DNA from 2 places in the Pseudomonas gorinensis genome. Region 2 is predicted to be linked to the other one. Evidence: predicted binding sites of a transcription regulator. Region 2 holds the regulator's gene; the other holds the start of a gene.
What was found. Region 2 encodes FliA, which starts transcription of late flagellar genes. Its sites were predicted from a motif close to CTAAAGTTTNNNNNNNNNNNGCCGNTAA; they were not measured.
Positions count from the first base shown of each region.

Region 1: AB7933_RS32470 (methyl-accepting chemotaxis protein) is a predicted target of FliA. The motif match lies at 4,306-4,333, and genes of this name have one in related genera.

Region 1 is NZ_CP167125.1:7,073,100-7,080,447, reverse strand. It holds gene AB7933_RS32485 (putative bifunctional diguanylate cyclase/phosphodiesterase) at 105-1,769, shown strand; gene AB7933_RS32480 (NorM family multidrug efflux MATE transporter) at 1,779-3,182, opposite strand; gene AB7933_RS32475 (LysR substrate-binding domain-containing protein) at 3,335-4,255, shown strand; gene AB7933_RS32470 (methyl-accepting chemotaxis protein) at 4,433-6,409, shown strand; gene AB7933_RS32465 (PLP-dependent aminotransferase family protein) at 6,430-7,348, opposite strand, start outside.
Region 2 is NZ_CP167125.1:5,324,514-5,331,861, reverse strand. It holds gene flhA (flagellar biosynthesis protein FlhA) at 68-2,182, shown strand; gene flhF (flagellar biosynthesis protein FlhF) at 2,194-3,510, shown strand; gene fleN (flagellar synthesis regulator FleN) at 3,616-4,449, shown strand; gene fliA (RNA polymerase sigma factor FliA) at 4,446-5,186, shown strand; gene AB7933_RS24040 (chemotaxis response regulator CheY) at 5,354-5,728, shown strand; gene AB7933_RS24035 (protein phosphatase CheZ) at 5,747-6,535, shown strand; gene AB7933_RS24030 (chemotaxis protein CheA) at 6,547-7,348, shown strand, end outside.

The sequences.
Region 1 (7,348 bases), 1.7 Mb from region 2:
TGTTTACAGTCTGCGCATTTGATAACCCCTATCGTTGGTGATTATCAGACCGCACGTCATAATGCCCACCGCCATCGATATTTTGCAGAGTCTAGGGAGCTAGCTTGTCTACGCCTGTCGAACCCTTGCGTTTGCTGCTACTGGCCGATGAGCCAGCGTGGGCAGCGTTGTTGCGCGAGTGCCTGGCGCCGATGGGCGATGGGGCTGTGCTGATCAGCGCACCCAACTGGGACTCGGTGAGTCGTCTGTTCGATGACGACCACACTGCCGTGCTGTTGACCACGCCCTGCCTGCAACCCGGCCCTGGGCGTTGCAGCCTGCCGTGCGTGTTGTTGCTGGAGGAGGAGCCTCTGGTTGCGCCACTGGGGGTCAGTGACTGGCTGGTCCGTCATGCCCTGGACGCCGACACCCTGCGCCGCTGCCTGCGCCATGTGCGCGAGCGTGGCCTGTTGGAAAACACCCTGCAACGCCTGGCCGAACAGGACCCGCTCACAGGTATCGCCAACCGCCAGGGTTTCCAGACCCTGCTGGCTGCGCGCCTGGCTGAGAACGACGGCCGCGGCCTGGCCCTGGGTCATTTGGACCTCGATAACTTCCGCCATGCCAACGATGCCCTCGGTCACCAGGCCGGCGACCGACTGATCCTGCAAGTGGTCTCGCGGCTCAAGAGCCAGCTTGAGGCCGGCGACCAACTGGCGCGCCTGGGCAGCGACGAGTTCGCGTTGCTGATCGACACCCGTCGCGCTCCTCAGCGTGCCGAATGGATGGCCGAACGCATCACCGAAGTCATGGCCGAGCCTTATTGGGTGGACGGCGAAAGCCTGCTGATCGGTTGCAGCCTGGGCGTGGCGCACGCCCGTGCTCGCGCGGGCGCCGACCCGCTGATGTGGCATGCCCACATCGCCATGCAGCAGGCCAAGAGTACCCAGGGCTGCACGTTTCATATCTTCAACGAACGTATCAACCGCAACGCCCGCAGCCTGGCCGACCTGGAAAGCGAACTGCGGCGCGCCTTGCGCCGTGATGAGCTGGAGCTGCACTACCAGCCGCGCCTGGACCTGGACGACGGGCATATCGTCGGCCTGGAAGCCTTGGTGCGCTGGCGCCACGGTGAGCGCGGCCTGTTGCCGCCCAGCGAGTTCGTGCCCTTGGCCGAACAGAGTGGCCTGATCGTACCGCTGGGCTACTGGGTGATCGCCCGTGCCCTGCGTGACATGCAAGACCTGCGCGAACGTGGCCTGCCGGCATTGCACATGGCGGTCAATCTGTCGTTTCGCCAGTTCCAGGACAGTCAGTTGCTCTCGACCCTCAGCCGACTGATTGCGGAGTGCGGTGTGGATGCGCAATGGCTTGAATTCGAACTGACGGAAACCGCTGTCATGCGGCGCAGTGACCTGGTCAAGCAGACCATGGATGCCCTTGGCCGCCTCGGTGTGCGGTTTTCCCTGGATGACTTCGGCACCGGCTTCTCGTCGTTCGTGCACCTCAACAGCCTGCCGATTGCCTTGTTGAAGATCGACAAGAGCTTTGTCGGTGGAATGGAGGAGCGGGAAGAGAACCGCAAGCTGGTGCACGCGATGATCAACCTGGCGCACAACCTGAATCTTGAAGTGGTGGCCGAAGGTGTCGAAACCCCGGAACAGCTTGCGCTCTTGCGCTTGTTCGGTTGCGATCAGGCCCAGGGTTACCTGATCAGCAAGCCGCTGCCGTTGCCCGAGTTGGTGGAATACCTGACGTTCGGGAAAAGCCAGCAGGCGTTGCTGGGTTGAGCAGGGTTTTTATTCTGTCTGTGCGGTCTGAAATGCTGGCTGTGATTCAGGCTCCTGGCGAATCATGCGTTTCATTTTTGCCTCAAACGCCCACGTCAGGCTGACGGCCGCGCAGGCCAGGCCCAGCGCCAAGCCCCACCATACGCCAGTCGGCCCCCAGCCCAAGGTGAAGGCCATCAACCAGGCGGAGGGCGCGCCGATCAACCAGTAGCAGCCAAGCCCCACCAGGAACGTGGTCTTGGCGTCTTTGAGCCCGCGGATACAGCCCATGGCGATGGTCTGCACGCCGTCGAACAGCTCGAACCAGGCGGCGACGGCCAGCAGGCTGACAGCCAGCACGATGACATCGTGAAACGCCGGGTCGTTATGGTCGAGGAACAGCCCGATCAGCGGGTCTGAAAACAGCCAAAACACCAGGGCAAACCCCAGCATCACCACTGCGCCAAAGCCGATGCCGACTCGGCCAGCCATGCGCGCCTGCAGCAGTTGGGCGGCGCCATAATGCTGGCCGATGCGCATGGTCACCGCGTAGGACAACCCCGCCGGAACCATGAATGCCACCGAAACTATCTGCAGGGCAATCTGATGCGCCGCCAATTGCGTACTGCCCATGGTGCCCATGCACAGTGCGGCGAAGGCAAACAGCCCGACTTCCACTGCATAAGTACCGCCAATCGGCAGGCCCAGGCGCCACAGCTCGCGCAGGTATTGAGTGTTGAGACGCAGCAGGCCGCTGCTTAGCGGGTAGGCCGCATACGCCCGGTTGCTGCGGATGTACCACATCAGCGCCAGCGCCATGCTGTTGGCGACGATCGCCGTGACCAGGCCGATGCCCATCAAGCCAAGTTTCGGCAAGCCGAACATGCCTTCGATCAAGGCATGGTTGAGCAAGTAGTTGACCACCGTGCCGCCGAGGCTGATCACCATGACCGGTGTGGCCTTGCCGATGGCGCTGGTAAAACCGCGCAGGGCCATGAAACTCAGGTAGCCGGGCAGGGCGAACGGTAGGATCGTCAGGAATTGCCCCGCCGAGTGCACGTTGGTTTCGGTTTGGCCGAACATCAACAGCACCGGCTTGAGGTTCCACAGCAGCAAGGCCGCCACCAGCGCCATCAGCCAGGCGAGCCATAGCCCGGCCTGGGTCAGGCGCGTGGCGCCTTCGATATCGCCCGCGCCGTGGCGGATGGCAACAAGGGTGCCCACGGCGGCAATCACGCCGATGCAAAAAATCGCTACAAACGAATACGTCGCCGCGCCGAGGCCGCCGCCGGCCAGGGCTTCAGGGCTCAGGCGCGCCATCATCAGGGTGTCGGTCAGCACCATCAGCATGTGCGCCAACTGGGAGGCAATCAACGGCCCTGACAACCGCAGAATGGCCCAGAGTTCGGTACGTGCCGGATGCCGCATGATCATCACGCTCAGAAAGTCAGAGAATTGGGGAGGGGTTGATTCTCGGCGCTCTCAGCCCATTGCACAAAGGGATAAAAGCGATCGTTTGCATGATTAAAACTCATGCCTGATTGATTCTGGTAGGGTTTGCCCATTGCGCTGTCGGAGCTTTCCCTATGTCTCGTCGTCTTCCTCCGCTGTATGCCTTGCGGGCCTTTGAAGCCGCATCGCGGCACAACTCCTTCACCCGCGCCGCTGAAGAACTGTCGATTACGCAAAGCGCAGTGAGCCGACACATCCGCACCCTGGAAGAGCACTTCGCCTGCCGCCTGTTCCAGCGCAGCGGCCGTAACCTGCAGCTCACCGAAGCCGCGCGCCTGCTGTTGCCTGGCGTGCGCGAGGGATTTGCCGCGCTGGAACGGGCCTGTCATACCCTCAATGCCGAAGACGACATCCTGCGTATGAAAGCGCCGTCCACCTTGACCATGCGCTGGCTGCTGGCGCGCCTGAGTCGCTTCCGGCATTTGCAGCCGGGCAACGAGGTGCAACTGACCAGCGCATGGATGAGCGTGGATGAAGTGGACTTCAATCAGGAGCCATTCGATTGCGCGGTGTTGTTGAGCGATGGGCATTTTCCGGCGGATTGGGAGGCCAGCTACCTGTTCCCGGAGTTATTGATTCCGGTGGGTGCGCCGAACCTGTTGAGTGACGGTCCCTGGGACGTGAGCCGCCTGGCCACCGCCGAGTTGCTGCACCCCACGCCCGACCGTCGGGACTGGCGCAGTTGGCTGGAGCGCATGGGCCTGGCTTCCCAGGTGTCGCTCAAGGGTGGGCAGGTGTTCGATACCCTGGAACTGGGCATGATCGCCGCCGCGCGCGGCTACGGGGTGTCCATGGGCGATTTACTGATGGTGGCCGAGGACGTCGCCCAGGGAAGGCTGAGCCTGCCGTGGCCAACGGCTGTCGCCAGTGGTGAAAGTTACTACCTGGTGTGGCCGAAAACCCGCCCGGGTGGCGAGCGCTTGCGTCGGCTGGCGGAGTTTCTGCAGGGCGAAGTGCAGGCGATGGTGCTGCCAGCAGTCGAGCGTCTCGATTGAATCGCTTCAGCGCTTTCTCGCAACCGTTTGCGTGATACCCCTGTGAATAGCTCAAGTATTGCCCAAGCCCGCCGAAGTAGGTGTGTTGGAACTATCGTGCACCAACGTTACCCACCAGATAATTCGCCGAGCAGCGCTATGAGATCAGGATGATCCTGGCCTCGGCCAGGAGCTGTCATGTCTCAACCTCGTGCCCGGATCGCTTCCCAGTTAGGTCTCGCATTAGCCGTGATTCTGGCTGTCGTTATCAGCGGCAGCACTGTTTTCGCCTTGCGTTCTCTTGACTCCGCCAACCTCGACACCCGCGAGGAGCACTTGGCCAGCGAGGCGCGCTTGCTTGCCGACCAACTCAATACCTTCCACAGCACCTTGCGCGAGAGCACTCAGCGTTTGAGCGGGCTGTTTGAAAAGCGTTTCGGCGCGGGTTTGAGTGTGCACGGTGATCAGCAGATGGCTGTGGCTGGCGTACAGACCCCGGCCCTCTACCTGGGCAGTGACCTGTTGAACAATGATTTCGATGAGGTCGATGAATTCAAGGACACCTCCGGCGGCGTGGCCACCGTGTTTGTGCGCAGCGGCGAAGACTTTATCCGCATCAGCACCTCCCTGACCAAACAGGATGGCAGCCGCGCCATCGGTACGGCCCTGGACCACCAGCACCCGGCCTATCAGCGCCTGCTCGCGGGGCAGAGTTATGTCGGCCGCGCCGTGTTGTTCGAACGTTCCTACATGACCCAGTACACGCCCGTGCGTGACGCGGCTGGCAAAGTTATCGCGGTGTTGTTTGTCGGCTTCGACTACACCGACGCGCAGAACGCGCAGTTCGACAACCTCAAGCGCTTCCGCATCGGCCAGACCGGTTCACTGGCCCTGTTGGATGAACAGAAACGCTGGCTGGTGCCACCCGCTGGCGTGCAGGCGCTGGATCAAGCGGTTCCGGTGATGCTGGACCTGGCCAAGACCCCAGGCAAGGGCCGCTTCTGGAGCGACAAGAACGAAGATTTCTACAGCGTCTCGGTGCCGTTCGAGGGTGGCCCGTGGTCGGTGGTTGCGAGCATGCCCAAGGCCGAGATTCGCTCGGTGACCTGGGGCGTCGGTATTCGCCTGGTGATCGGCAGTGTGCTGGCGATGCTGCTGGCGGTGGGGGCAACGGTCTGGTTGTTGCGCAGCAAGCTGGCCCCCTTGAGTGACCTGGTACGCCAGGCCGAAGCCCTGGGCGCGGGTGACTTGAGCGTACGCCTCAATGTGTCCAGCCATGACGAGATCGGCCAACTGGCACGCAGCTTCAACCAGATGGGGGAAGCGCTGTCGACCATGGTTTCGCATATCCGCAAGGCGGCTGAAGAGGTCAACGGCCGTGCCCAGGCACTGTCCGGGTTATCCGGCGGCGCCTATGAAGGCATGGAGCAGCAGTCTGGCGAGATCACCAGCATGGCCGGCGCGGTCGAAGAGTTCAGCGCCACCTCACTGAATATCGCTGACAACATGGGCAATACCGAACGCCTGGCCCAGGAAAATGCCCAGCAGACCCGTATCGGGCGCACGTCCATGCAAGAGGCGTCGTCGTCCCTGGAGCATATCGCGACCGCGCTGAACAGCACTGCCACCGTCATCAACACCCTGGGCCAGCGCTCCCAGGAAATTGGCGGCATCGTCGGGGTGATCACCGCGATTGCCGAACAGACCAACCTGCTGGCACTGAACGCCGCCATTGAAGCCGCCCGCGCCGGTGAACAAGGCCGTGGCTTTGCGGTGGTGGCCGATGAAGTGCGCAACCTGGCGTCGCGCACCCGCCAGGCGACCGATGAAATTTCCGGGATGATCCAGAGCATCCAGCAGGAAACCGGCAACGCCATCAGCACCATGGAACACGGCAATGCACTGATGCAGGAAGGCCTGGCGCGTAATGCCGACGTGGCTTCGGCGCTGGCGCGGATCGACGAGCAAAGCCGCTCGGCCGGTCAGCAGTTTGCTGCGATCACCACCGCCACCCAGGAACAGAGCAGCACGGCGACCTTGCTGAGCAGCAACTTGCAGAGCATTGCGCTGGCCAACAGCGAGCAGCGTGAGGTGGTGTCCAACCTGGCCATTACCGCCAAGGAACTGGAGACGCTGGCGGCAAGCTTGCGGCATGAGGTGGATCGTTTTCGTTGACGGCGGCCCAGGGCGTGTGTCTAGCGGGCCTTGAGCGCGTTAGCCAGGCGCTGCATGGCGATTTCGATTTCATGGGCGGTCAAGGACGAGTAGCCCAATAGCCAGCCCTGTTTCTGTGCGGTGCCGGCGTATAGCCGACTCAGGCCGGACAGTTGCACACCCGCGCTGGCGGCCTTGTGGATGGTTTTTTCTTCCGACCAACCCTCATGGAGCACGCAGGGAATTTGCAGCCCGCCTTGGGGGCGGCATGCCGTGACCACGCCGCCCAGATGCTTGCCGATGGCATCGAGCATGACGGTTTGGCGCCCGGCGTAGAGTTTGCGCATTGCGCGCACATGGGCGTTGTAATGACCGTCCTCCATAAAACGCGCCAGGGTCAATTGCAGGAGTTGAGGCGTGTGGCCGTCCATCATGCTGCGAGCATAGGTGAAGGCTTTGACCAGCGCAGGGGGCAGCACCATGTAGCCCATGCGCAGCCCGGGGAAGAGGGTCTTGCTGAAGGTACCGAGGTAAAGCGTGCGCTGGTACTTGTCCAAGCCCTGTACACAGGCCGTGGGTTTGCCGTCGTAGTGGAACTCGCTGTCGTAGTCATCTTCGATGACCCATTTGCCTTTTTCCGCCGCCCAGTTGATCAGCTCAAGCCGCCGTTCCAGTGTCAGCGTGGCGCCGGTCGGGTATTGATGGGAGGGCGTGACATACACGCAGTGGGCGCCGCTGCGGTCGGCGTGCAGCAGGTCGGTGCGGATGCCCGATTCATCGACATCGATGGGCACGACCTTGGCCTCGGCGGTTTCAAAAGCCTTCCTGGCGCCGTAGTAGCCCGGGTTTTCCAGCAGGATCGGCTGGCCGACGTCCACCAGCAACTGCGCGCATAGAAAAAGCGCCTGGCGCGTGCTGCTCAGCACCAGGATCTGGTCGGGCGAACACTGGGCGCCGCGT
Region 2 (7,348 bases):
GTCGCCAACTGGCGTCAAAAGTTTGCTTTAAGGGATACGGGGAATACCGGTGGTAGATCGCTCTCAAATGCTCAGCACGGCCCGTGGCACCCTGACTGATTTGTCACGGGGCAACCTGGGTGTGCCGTTGTTGTTGCTGGTGATGCTGGCAATGATGATGTTGCCGATGCCGCCGTTCCTGCTCGATGTGTTCTTCACCTTCAACATCGCTTTGTCCGTCGTCGTCCTGTTGGTCTGCGTGTATGCCCTGCGGCCGCTGGATTTCGCGGTGTTCCCGACGATCCTGCTGATTGCGACCCTGCTGCGGCTGGCGCTGAACGTGGCCTCCACGCGGGTGGTGATGCTCCACGGCCAGGACGGCCATGCTGCCGCAGGCAAGGTGATCCAGGCCTTCGGTGAGGTGGTGATCGGCGGTAACTACGTGGTCGGTATCGTGGTGTTCGCGATCCTGATGATCATCAACTTCGTGGTGGTGACCAAGGGTGCCGGGCGGATTTCCGAGGTGAGCGCGCGCTTTACCCTCGACGCCATGCCCGGCAAGCAAATGGCCATTGACGCCGACCTCAACGCTGGCCTGATCGATCAGAACCAGGCCAAGTCGCGCCGCCTGGAAGTGGCCCAGGAAGCCGAGTTCTATGGCTCCATGGACGGCGCCAGTAAGTTTGTACGCGGTGACGCCATCGCGGGCCTGTTGATTCTGTTCATCAACCTGATCGGCGGCATGGCGGTCGGGATCTTCCAGCACGGCATGACCTTCGGCGATGCCGGCAAGGTGTATGCCTTGCTGACCATCGGTGACGGTTTAGTGGCGCAATTGCCATCACTGTTGTTATCTACAGCTGCGGCGATCATGGTGACCCGTGCGTCGGGCTCCGAAGACATGGGCAAGCAGATCAGCCGGCAGATGTTTGCCTCGCCCAAGGCGCTGGCCGTGGCGGCGGGCATCATGGCGATCATGGGGCTCGTGCCCGGCATGCCCCATGTGTCGTTCCTCAGCATGGCGGCCATGGCTGCGGGTGGCGCCTACCTGTTCTGGAAAAAACAGAACACGATCAAGGTGAAGGCCCAGCAAGAGATCGCGCGCCAGCAGGAACTGCTGCCATCCCCGGCCCGTGCCCAGGAAACCAAGGAATTGGGCTGGGACGACGTGACCCCGATCGACATGATCGGCCTGGAAGTCGGCTACCGCCTGATTCCGCTGGTCGACCGCAACCAGGGTGGGCAATTGCTCGCGCGGATCAAGGGGGTGCGCAAGAAGCTGTCCCAGGACCTGGGCTTCCTGATGCCCACCGTACACATCCGCGACAACCTCGACCTGGCCCCCAGCGCCTACCGCCTGACCCTGATGGGCGTGATCCTCGCGGAAGCCGAGATCTACCCCGACCGCGAACTGGCGATCAACCCCGGCCAGGTGTTCGGCACGCTCAACGGCATTACCGCCAAAGATCCGGCTTTTGGCCTGGAAGCGGTGTGGATCGAAATCAGCCAACGCAGCCAGGCGCAGTCGCTGGGTTACACCGTGGTGGACGCCAGCACCGTGGTCGCCACCCACCTCAACCAGATTCTGTACAAGCACTCACACGAGCTGATCGGCCACGAAGAAGTCCAGCAATTGATGGGGTTGCTCAGCAAAGCCTCGCCAAAACTGGCCGAAGAGCTGGTGCCGGGCGTGCTGTCGCTGTCGCAGCTGCTCAAAGTGCTGCAGGCGTTGCTCGCCGAACAGGTGCCGGTACGCGATATTCGCAGCATCGCCGAGGCTATCGCCAACAATGCCGCCAAGAGTCAAGATACTGCCGCGCTGGTGGCTGCGGTGCGTGTCGGATTGTCCCGCGCAATCGTGCAAAGCATTGTGGGGCTTGACTCCGAGCTGCCTGTGATCACCTTGGAACCAAGGTTGGAACAAATATTGCTCAATAGTATTCAGAAGGCCGGACTTGGCCAGGAAGAGGGTGTCCTGCTGGAGCCGAGCATGGCTGAAAAGCTGCAGCGTTCGTTGATCGACGCGGCGCAGCGCCAGGAAATGCAGGGCCAGCCGGTGATTCTGTTGGTAGCAGGCCCGGTCCGAGCGATGTTGTCGCGGTTTGGACGCCTGGCAGTACCGAATTTGCACGTATTGGCTTACCAGGAAATTCCTGACAATAAGCAAGTGACCATCGTCGCGACAGTTGGGCCCAACGGCTGAGGTAGTGGGTTATGCAAGTAAAGCGTTTTTTCGCCGCCGATATGCGTCAGGCCATGAAACTGGTCCGTGATGAGCTGGGCGCCGACGCTGCGATTATCGGTAACCGCCGTATTGCTGGCGGTGTCGAGCTGACGGCTGCCCTGGATTACACCCCTTCGGCGCTGGCCCCGCGCGTGCCGAACATGGAACTCGAAGACGAGCTGCGCAAGACCGCCTCGCGCATTGTGTCGGCCCAGGCTGAGCTGAGCATGCGGGGTGACAGCGATGCCACCACCAATCGCCAGTTGTTCGCCGGCTTGCCGCTGACCGCTGCCGAGCCGCTGGTCGAACCTACGTTCAAAGAACCGCCACGTCCTGCAGCGCCCGCGCCGGCTGCCGCAGTCGACCAGCGCGTGTTCGATTCGATGCGCTTTGAACTCAACGGCCTGCGTGAATTGCTGGAAGTGCAGTTGGGCTCGCTGGCCTGGACCCAGTTGCAAGGCAGCAAACCGCACCAGGCTAACCTCTGGCGTCGCCTGCAACGCATCGGCCTGTCTGGCCCGTTGTCCCGCGACCTGTTGGCGCTGACCACCGAAATCGAAGAACCTCGCCAGGCCTGGCGCATGTTGCTGGCCCACCTGGCGCGGATGATCGCCACCCCGGAAATCGAACCCCTGGAAGAGGGCGGCGTGATCGCCATGGTCGGCCCTGCCGGCATGGGCAAGACCACCACCCTGGCCAAGCTGGCGGCCCGTTATGTGCTCAAATACGGCGCTTCGAATATCGCGCTGGTGAGCATGGACAGCTACCGTATCGGCGCCCAGGAGCAACTCAAGACCCTGGGTCGCATCCTCAATGTGTCGGTGACCCACGTCGACCCGGGCCAGTCGCTGGCCAACGCGCTCGACCCGTTGCTGCGTAAACGCGTGGTGCTGATCGACACCGCGGGGCTGCAAGCCAGCGACCCGGCCTTGCGCCTGCAACTGGAAAGCCTGGCCGGGCGTGGCATCAAGTCTAAAAATTACCTGGTGCTTGCAACCACCAGCCAAAAACAAGTTCTTACCGCTGCGTACCATAGCTACAAGCGCTGCGGGCTGGCCGGCTGCATCCTGACTAAGCTTGATGAAACGGCGAGTCTGGGCGAGGTGTTGAGCCTGGCCATCAGTCATGAACTACCGGTCGCCTACCTGACCGACGGGCCGCGGATCCCGGATGACCTGCATCTGCCGCGCCGTCATCAGTTGGTCAGCCGTGCCGTCAGCGTGCAAATGCAAGAAGAGCCTAGCGAGGAAGCGATGGCCGACATGTTCGCTGACCTCTACCACAACCCGGCAAAACGGGTGGGTTGAGTCAGTATGAACACCGTGAAATGTATCTACATCGATGGTCTGCAAGCGATTCACGCGGCCAAGCCATGTAGCCTGCGTCTAAGCAAGACAAGGTAAAGAAATAAAATGGGCAGCATGCATCCCGTACAGGTGATCGCGGTGACCGGCGGCAAAGGTGGCGTCGGGAAAACTAACGTGTCAGTGAATTTGTCCCTGGCGCTGGCAGAGCTTGGCCGTCGCGTCATGCTGCTGGATGCTGACCTGGGGCTGGCGAATGTCGACGTTCTGCTGGGACTGACGCCCAAACATACCCTCGCCGATGTGATCGAGGGCCGCTGTGAGCTGCGTGATGTGCTGCTCCAGGGCCCCGGTGGGATCCGTATCGTACCGGCCGCCTCGGGCACCCAGAGCATGGTGCACCTGAGCCCGGCGCAGCATGCCGGTCTGATCCAGGCGTTCAGCGATATCGGCGACAACCTCGACGTGCTGGTGATCGACACCGCCGCCGGGATCGGCGAGTCGGTGGTCAGCTTCGTGCGCGCCGCGCAGGAAGTGTTGCTGGTGGTCTGCGATGAACCAACCTCGATCACCGACGCCTATGCCCTGATCAAACTGCTTAACCGCGACTACGGCATGAACCGCTTCCGCGTGCTGGCCAACATGGCCCAAAGCCCGCAGGAAGGCCGCAACCTGTTCGCCAAGTTGACCAAGGTCACGGATCGCTTTCTCGATGTCGCCCTACAATACGTCGGCGCAGTTCCCTATGACGAGTGTGTGCGCAAGGCTGTGCAAAAGCAGCGTGCAGTCTACGAAGCGTTCCCTCGTTCGAAATGCGCCTTGGCGTTCAAGGCTATTGCTCAGAAGGTCGATACTTGGCCGTTGCCCGCTAACCCTCGGGGGCATCTGGAGTTTTTCGTCGAGCGATTGGTGCATCAGACGAGCGCAGGACCCGTGCTATGACAGCGACCGGCTACAACGCCTACAAGAAGTCCGCCCGTGACAGTCAGGGTGAGTTGATCGAGCGTTACGCGCCTTTGGTCAAACGCATCGCCTATCACTTGCTGGCACGCCTCCCCGCCAGTGTCCAGGTCGAAGACCTGATCCAGGCCGGCATGATCGGCCTTCTCGAAGTGTCGACCAAATACGACGCGAGCAAGGGCGCGAGTTTCGAGACGTATGCGGGTATCCGTATCCGTGGCGCGATGCTCGATGAGGTGCGTAAAGGCGATTGGGCGCCGCGTTCGGTACACCGCAATACGCGCATGGTCAGTGACGCAATTCGGTCAATTGAAGCAAAAACCGGTCGCGACGCTAAAGATCATGAAGTTGCGGCCGAACTCCAATTGAGTCTCGACGATTATTACGGGATTTTGAACGATACCTTGGGCAGCCGCCTGTTCAGTTTCGACGACCTGTTGCAGGACGGCGAACACGAAGGGTTGCACGAGGACGGCGCGAGTACGCATATGGAGCCGTCGCGTGACCTGGAGGATGAACGCTTCCAGGGCGCATTGGCCGACGCAATTGCCAATTTGCCGGAGCGTGAGCGACTGGTGTTGGCGCTGTACTACGACGAAGAGCTGAACCTCAAGGAAATCGGTGAGGTCCTGGGGGTCAGCGAATCGCGTGTCAGCCAGCTGCACAGCCAGTGCGCGGCCCGCTTGCGGGGGCGATTGGGAGAGTGGCGCGCGCGCTGACAGGCAGTGTGGGGACACTGCAGACGCAACCGCGAGGGCCTTGGCCGCCGCGGGGGCTAACCGTGGTGCCCTGGGCAGTCCTTTTTGTGTAACGCCTGTTGATTGAAATGGCGCGTCCAGGTGCTGGGCGCGTTTAAGACTGCTTGGAGGTCGAATTGGACAAGAACATGAAAATCCTCATCGTTGATGACTTCTCAACGATGCGGCGGATCATAAAAAACCTGTTGCGTGACCTTGGGTTCACAAACACGGTCGAGGCGGATGACGGCCTTACGGCGATTCCGATCCTCAACAGCGGGAGCATCGACTTTCTGGTAACCGATTGGAACATGCCGGGCATGACGGGTATCGACTTGTTGCGCCACGTGCGTGCCGACGAAAAACTGCGCAGCCTTCCCGTGCTGATGGTGACCGCCGAAGCCAAGCGTGAACAGATCATCGAAGCCGCCCAAGCCGGGGTTAACGGCTATGTGGTCAAACCATTCACTGCGCAGGCCTTGAAAGAGAAGATCGAAAAAATCTTCGAACGCATCCACGGCTAATGCTGCCACGGGGGAGCTATGGAGCAAAAAGAATCATCGCAGGCCGACTTTGAGTCGACCCTGAAAAAACATGCTCACCAGCTGGTCGACAGCCTTGAAAAAGGCCAGTTCGGCGATGCGGTGCAGTTAATCCATCAGCTCAACCAGACCCGTGACCGCGGCCTGTACCAGGAGGTGGGCAAGCTCACACGCGAGCTTCACAGTGCGATCGTCAATTTCCAGATTGACCCGCACATGCCTCAAGCCGAAGAGATTTCGCAGATCACCGACGCCACCGAACGCCTGTCCTATGTGGTCAGGCTGACTGAGGCAGCGGCCAACCGCACCATGGACCTGGTGGAAAACGCCACGCCCCTGGTCAACGGCATGGCCACGGAAGCCCAGGCGCTGAGCGTTGACTGGGGTCGCTTCATGCGCCGTGAAGTCGGCGCAGAAGAGTTTCGTGAGCTGGCCCGTCGGGTCGAAGGGTTCCTGTCACGCAGCGAGCAGGAAAACCGTACGGTTTCCAGCAACCTCAATGACATTCTGCTCGCCCAGGATTACCAGGACCTGACCGGTCAGGTGATCAAGCGTGTGACCCAGTTGGTCACCGAAGTGGAAAGCAACCTGCTCAAATTGGTACTCATGGCCGGCCAGGTCGACCGTTTCGCCGGCATCGAACATGACCGCGAAGCGATCCTCTCTGAAAAAGATCCACAAAAACATCTCGCCAAGGGTGAAGGTCCGCAGATTCATGCCGATAAACGTGAAGACGTTGTGTCAGGTCAGGATGACGTAGATGACCTGTTATCCAGTTTAGGCTTCTAAGGAGCACACCCATGAGCTTCGGCGCCGATGAAGAAATCCTTCAGGATTTCCTTGTAGAGGCCGGCGAAATTTTAGAGCAACTGTCCGAACAACTGGTCGAGCTGGAAAGCCGCCCGGATGATGCGAACCTGCTCAATGCAATTTTTCGCGGTTTTCATACTGTAAAAGGGGGCGCCGGCTTCCTCCAGCTCCATGAGCTGGTGGAGTGCTGCCACATCGCCGAAAACGTGTTCGACATCCTGCGCAAGGGTGAGCGTCACGTTGACTCGGAGTTAATGGATGTAATCCTCGAAGCGTTGGATGCGGTCAACGGCATGTTCAGCGAAGTGCGCGAACGTGCCCCGATCACCGCCGCCACCCCGGAACTGCTGGCCGCCCTGGCGCGCCTGGCAGAACCTGCCGACACCTCGGCCGCGCCCGTGGTGGAAGCGGCGCCGGAGCCGGTGGTCGAAGCCGAAGCGGATGTCACCGACAGCGAGTTCGAGCAGTTGCTCGACTCTCTCAATGCGGTCAAGGCCGAGGCTGAAGCACCGTCGGCCGTACCCGCACCCGCGGCCGCTGCGCCTGCCGAGCCGACCAGCGAAGACATTACCGACGCAGAGTTCGAATCCCTGCTCGACCAGTTGCATGGCAAAGGCCAGTTCGCGGCTGATGCCGTGGCCACTGCGGCTGCCCCGGAAACGCCGGCGGCAACGGCCAGTACCGATATCACCGACGACGAATTCGAAGCGTTGCTCGACCAGTTGCATGGCAAGGGCACCTTTGCCGCCGATGCCTTGCCGGAAGTCGCGGCCACTGGCGCGGCGCCGACGC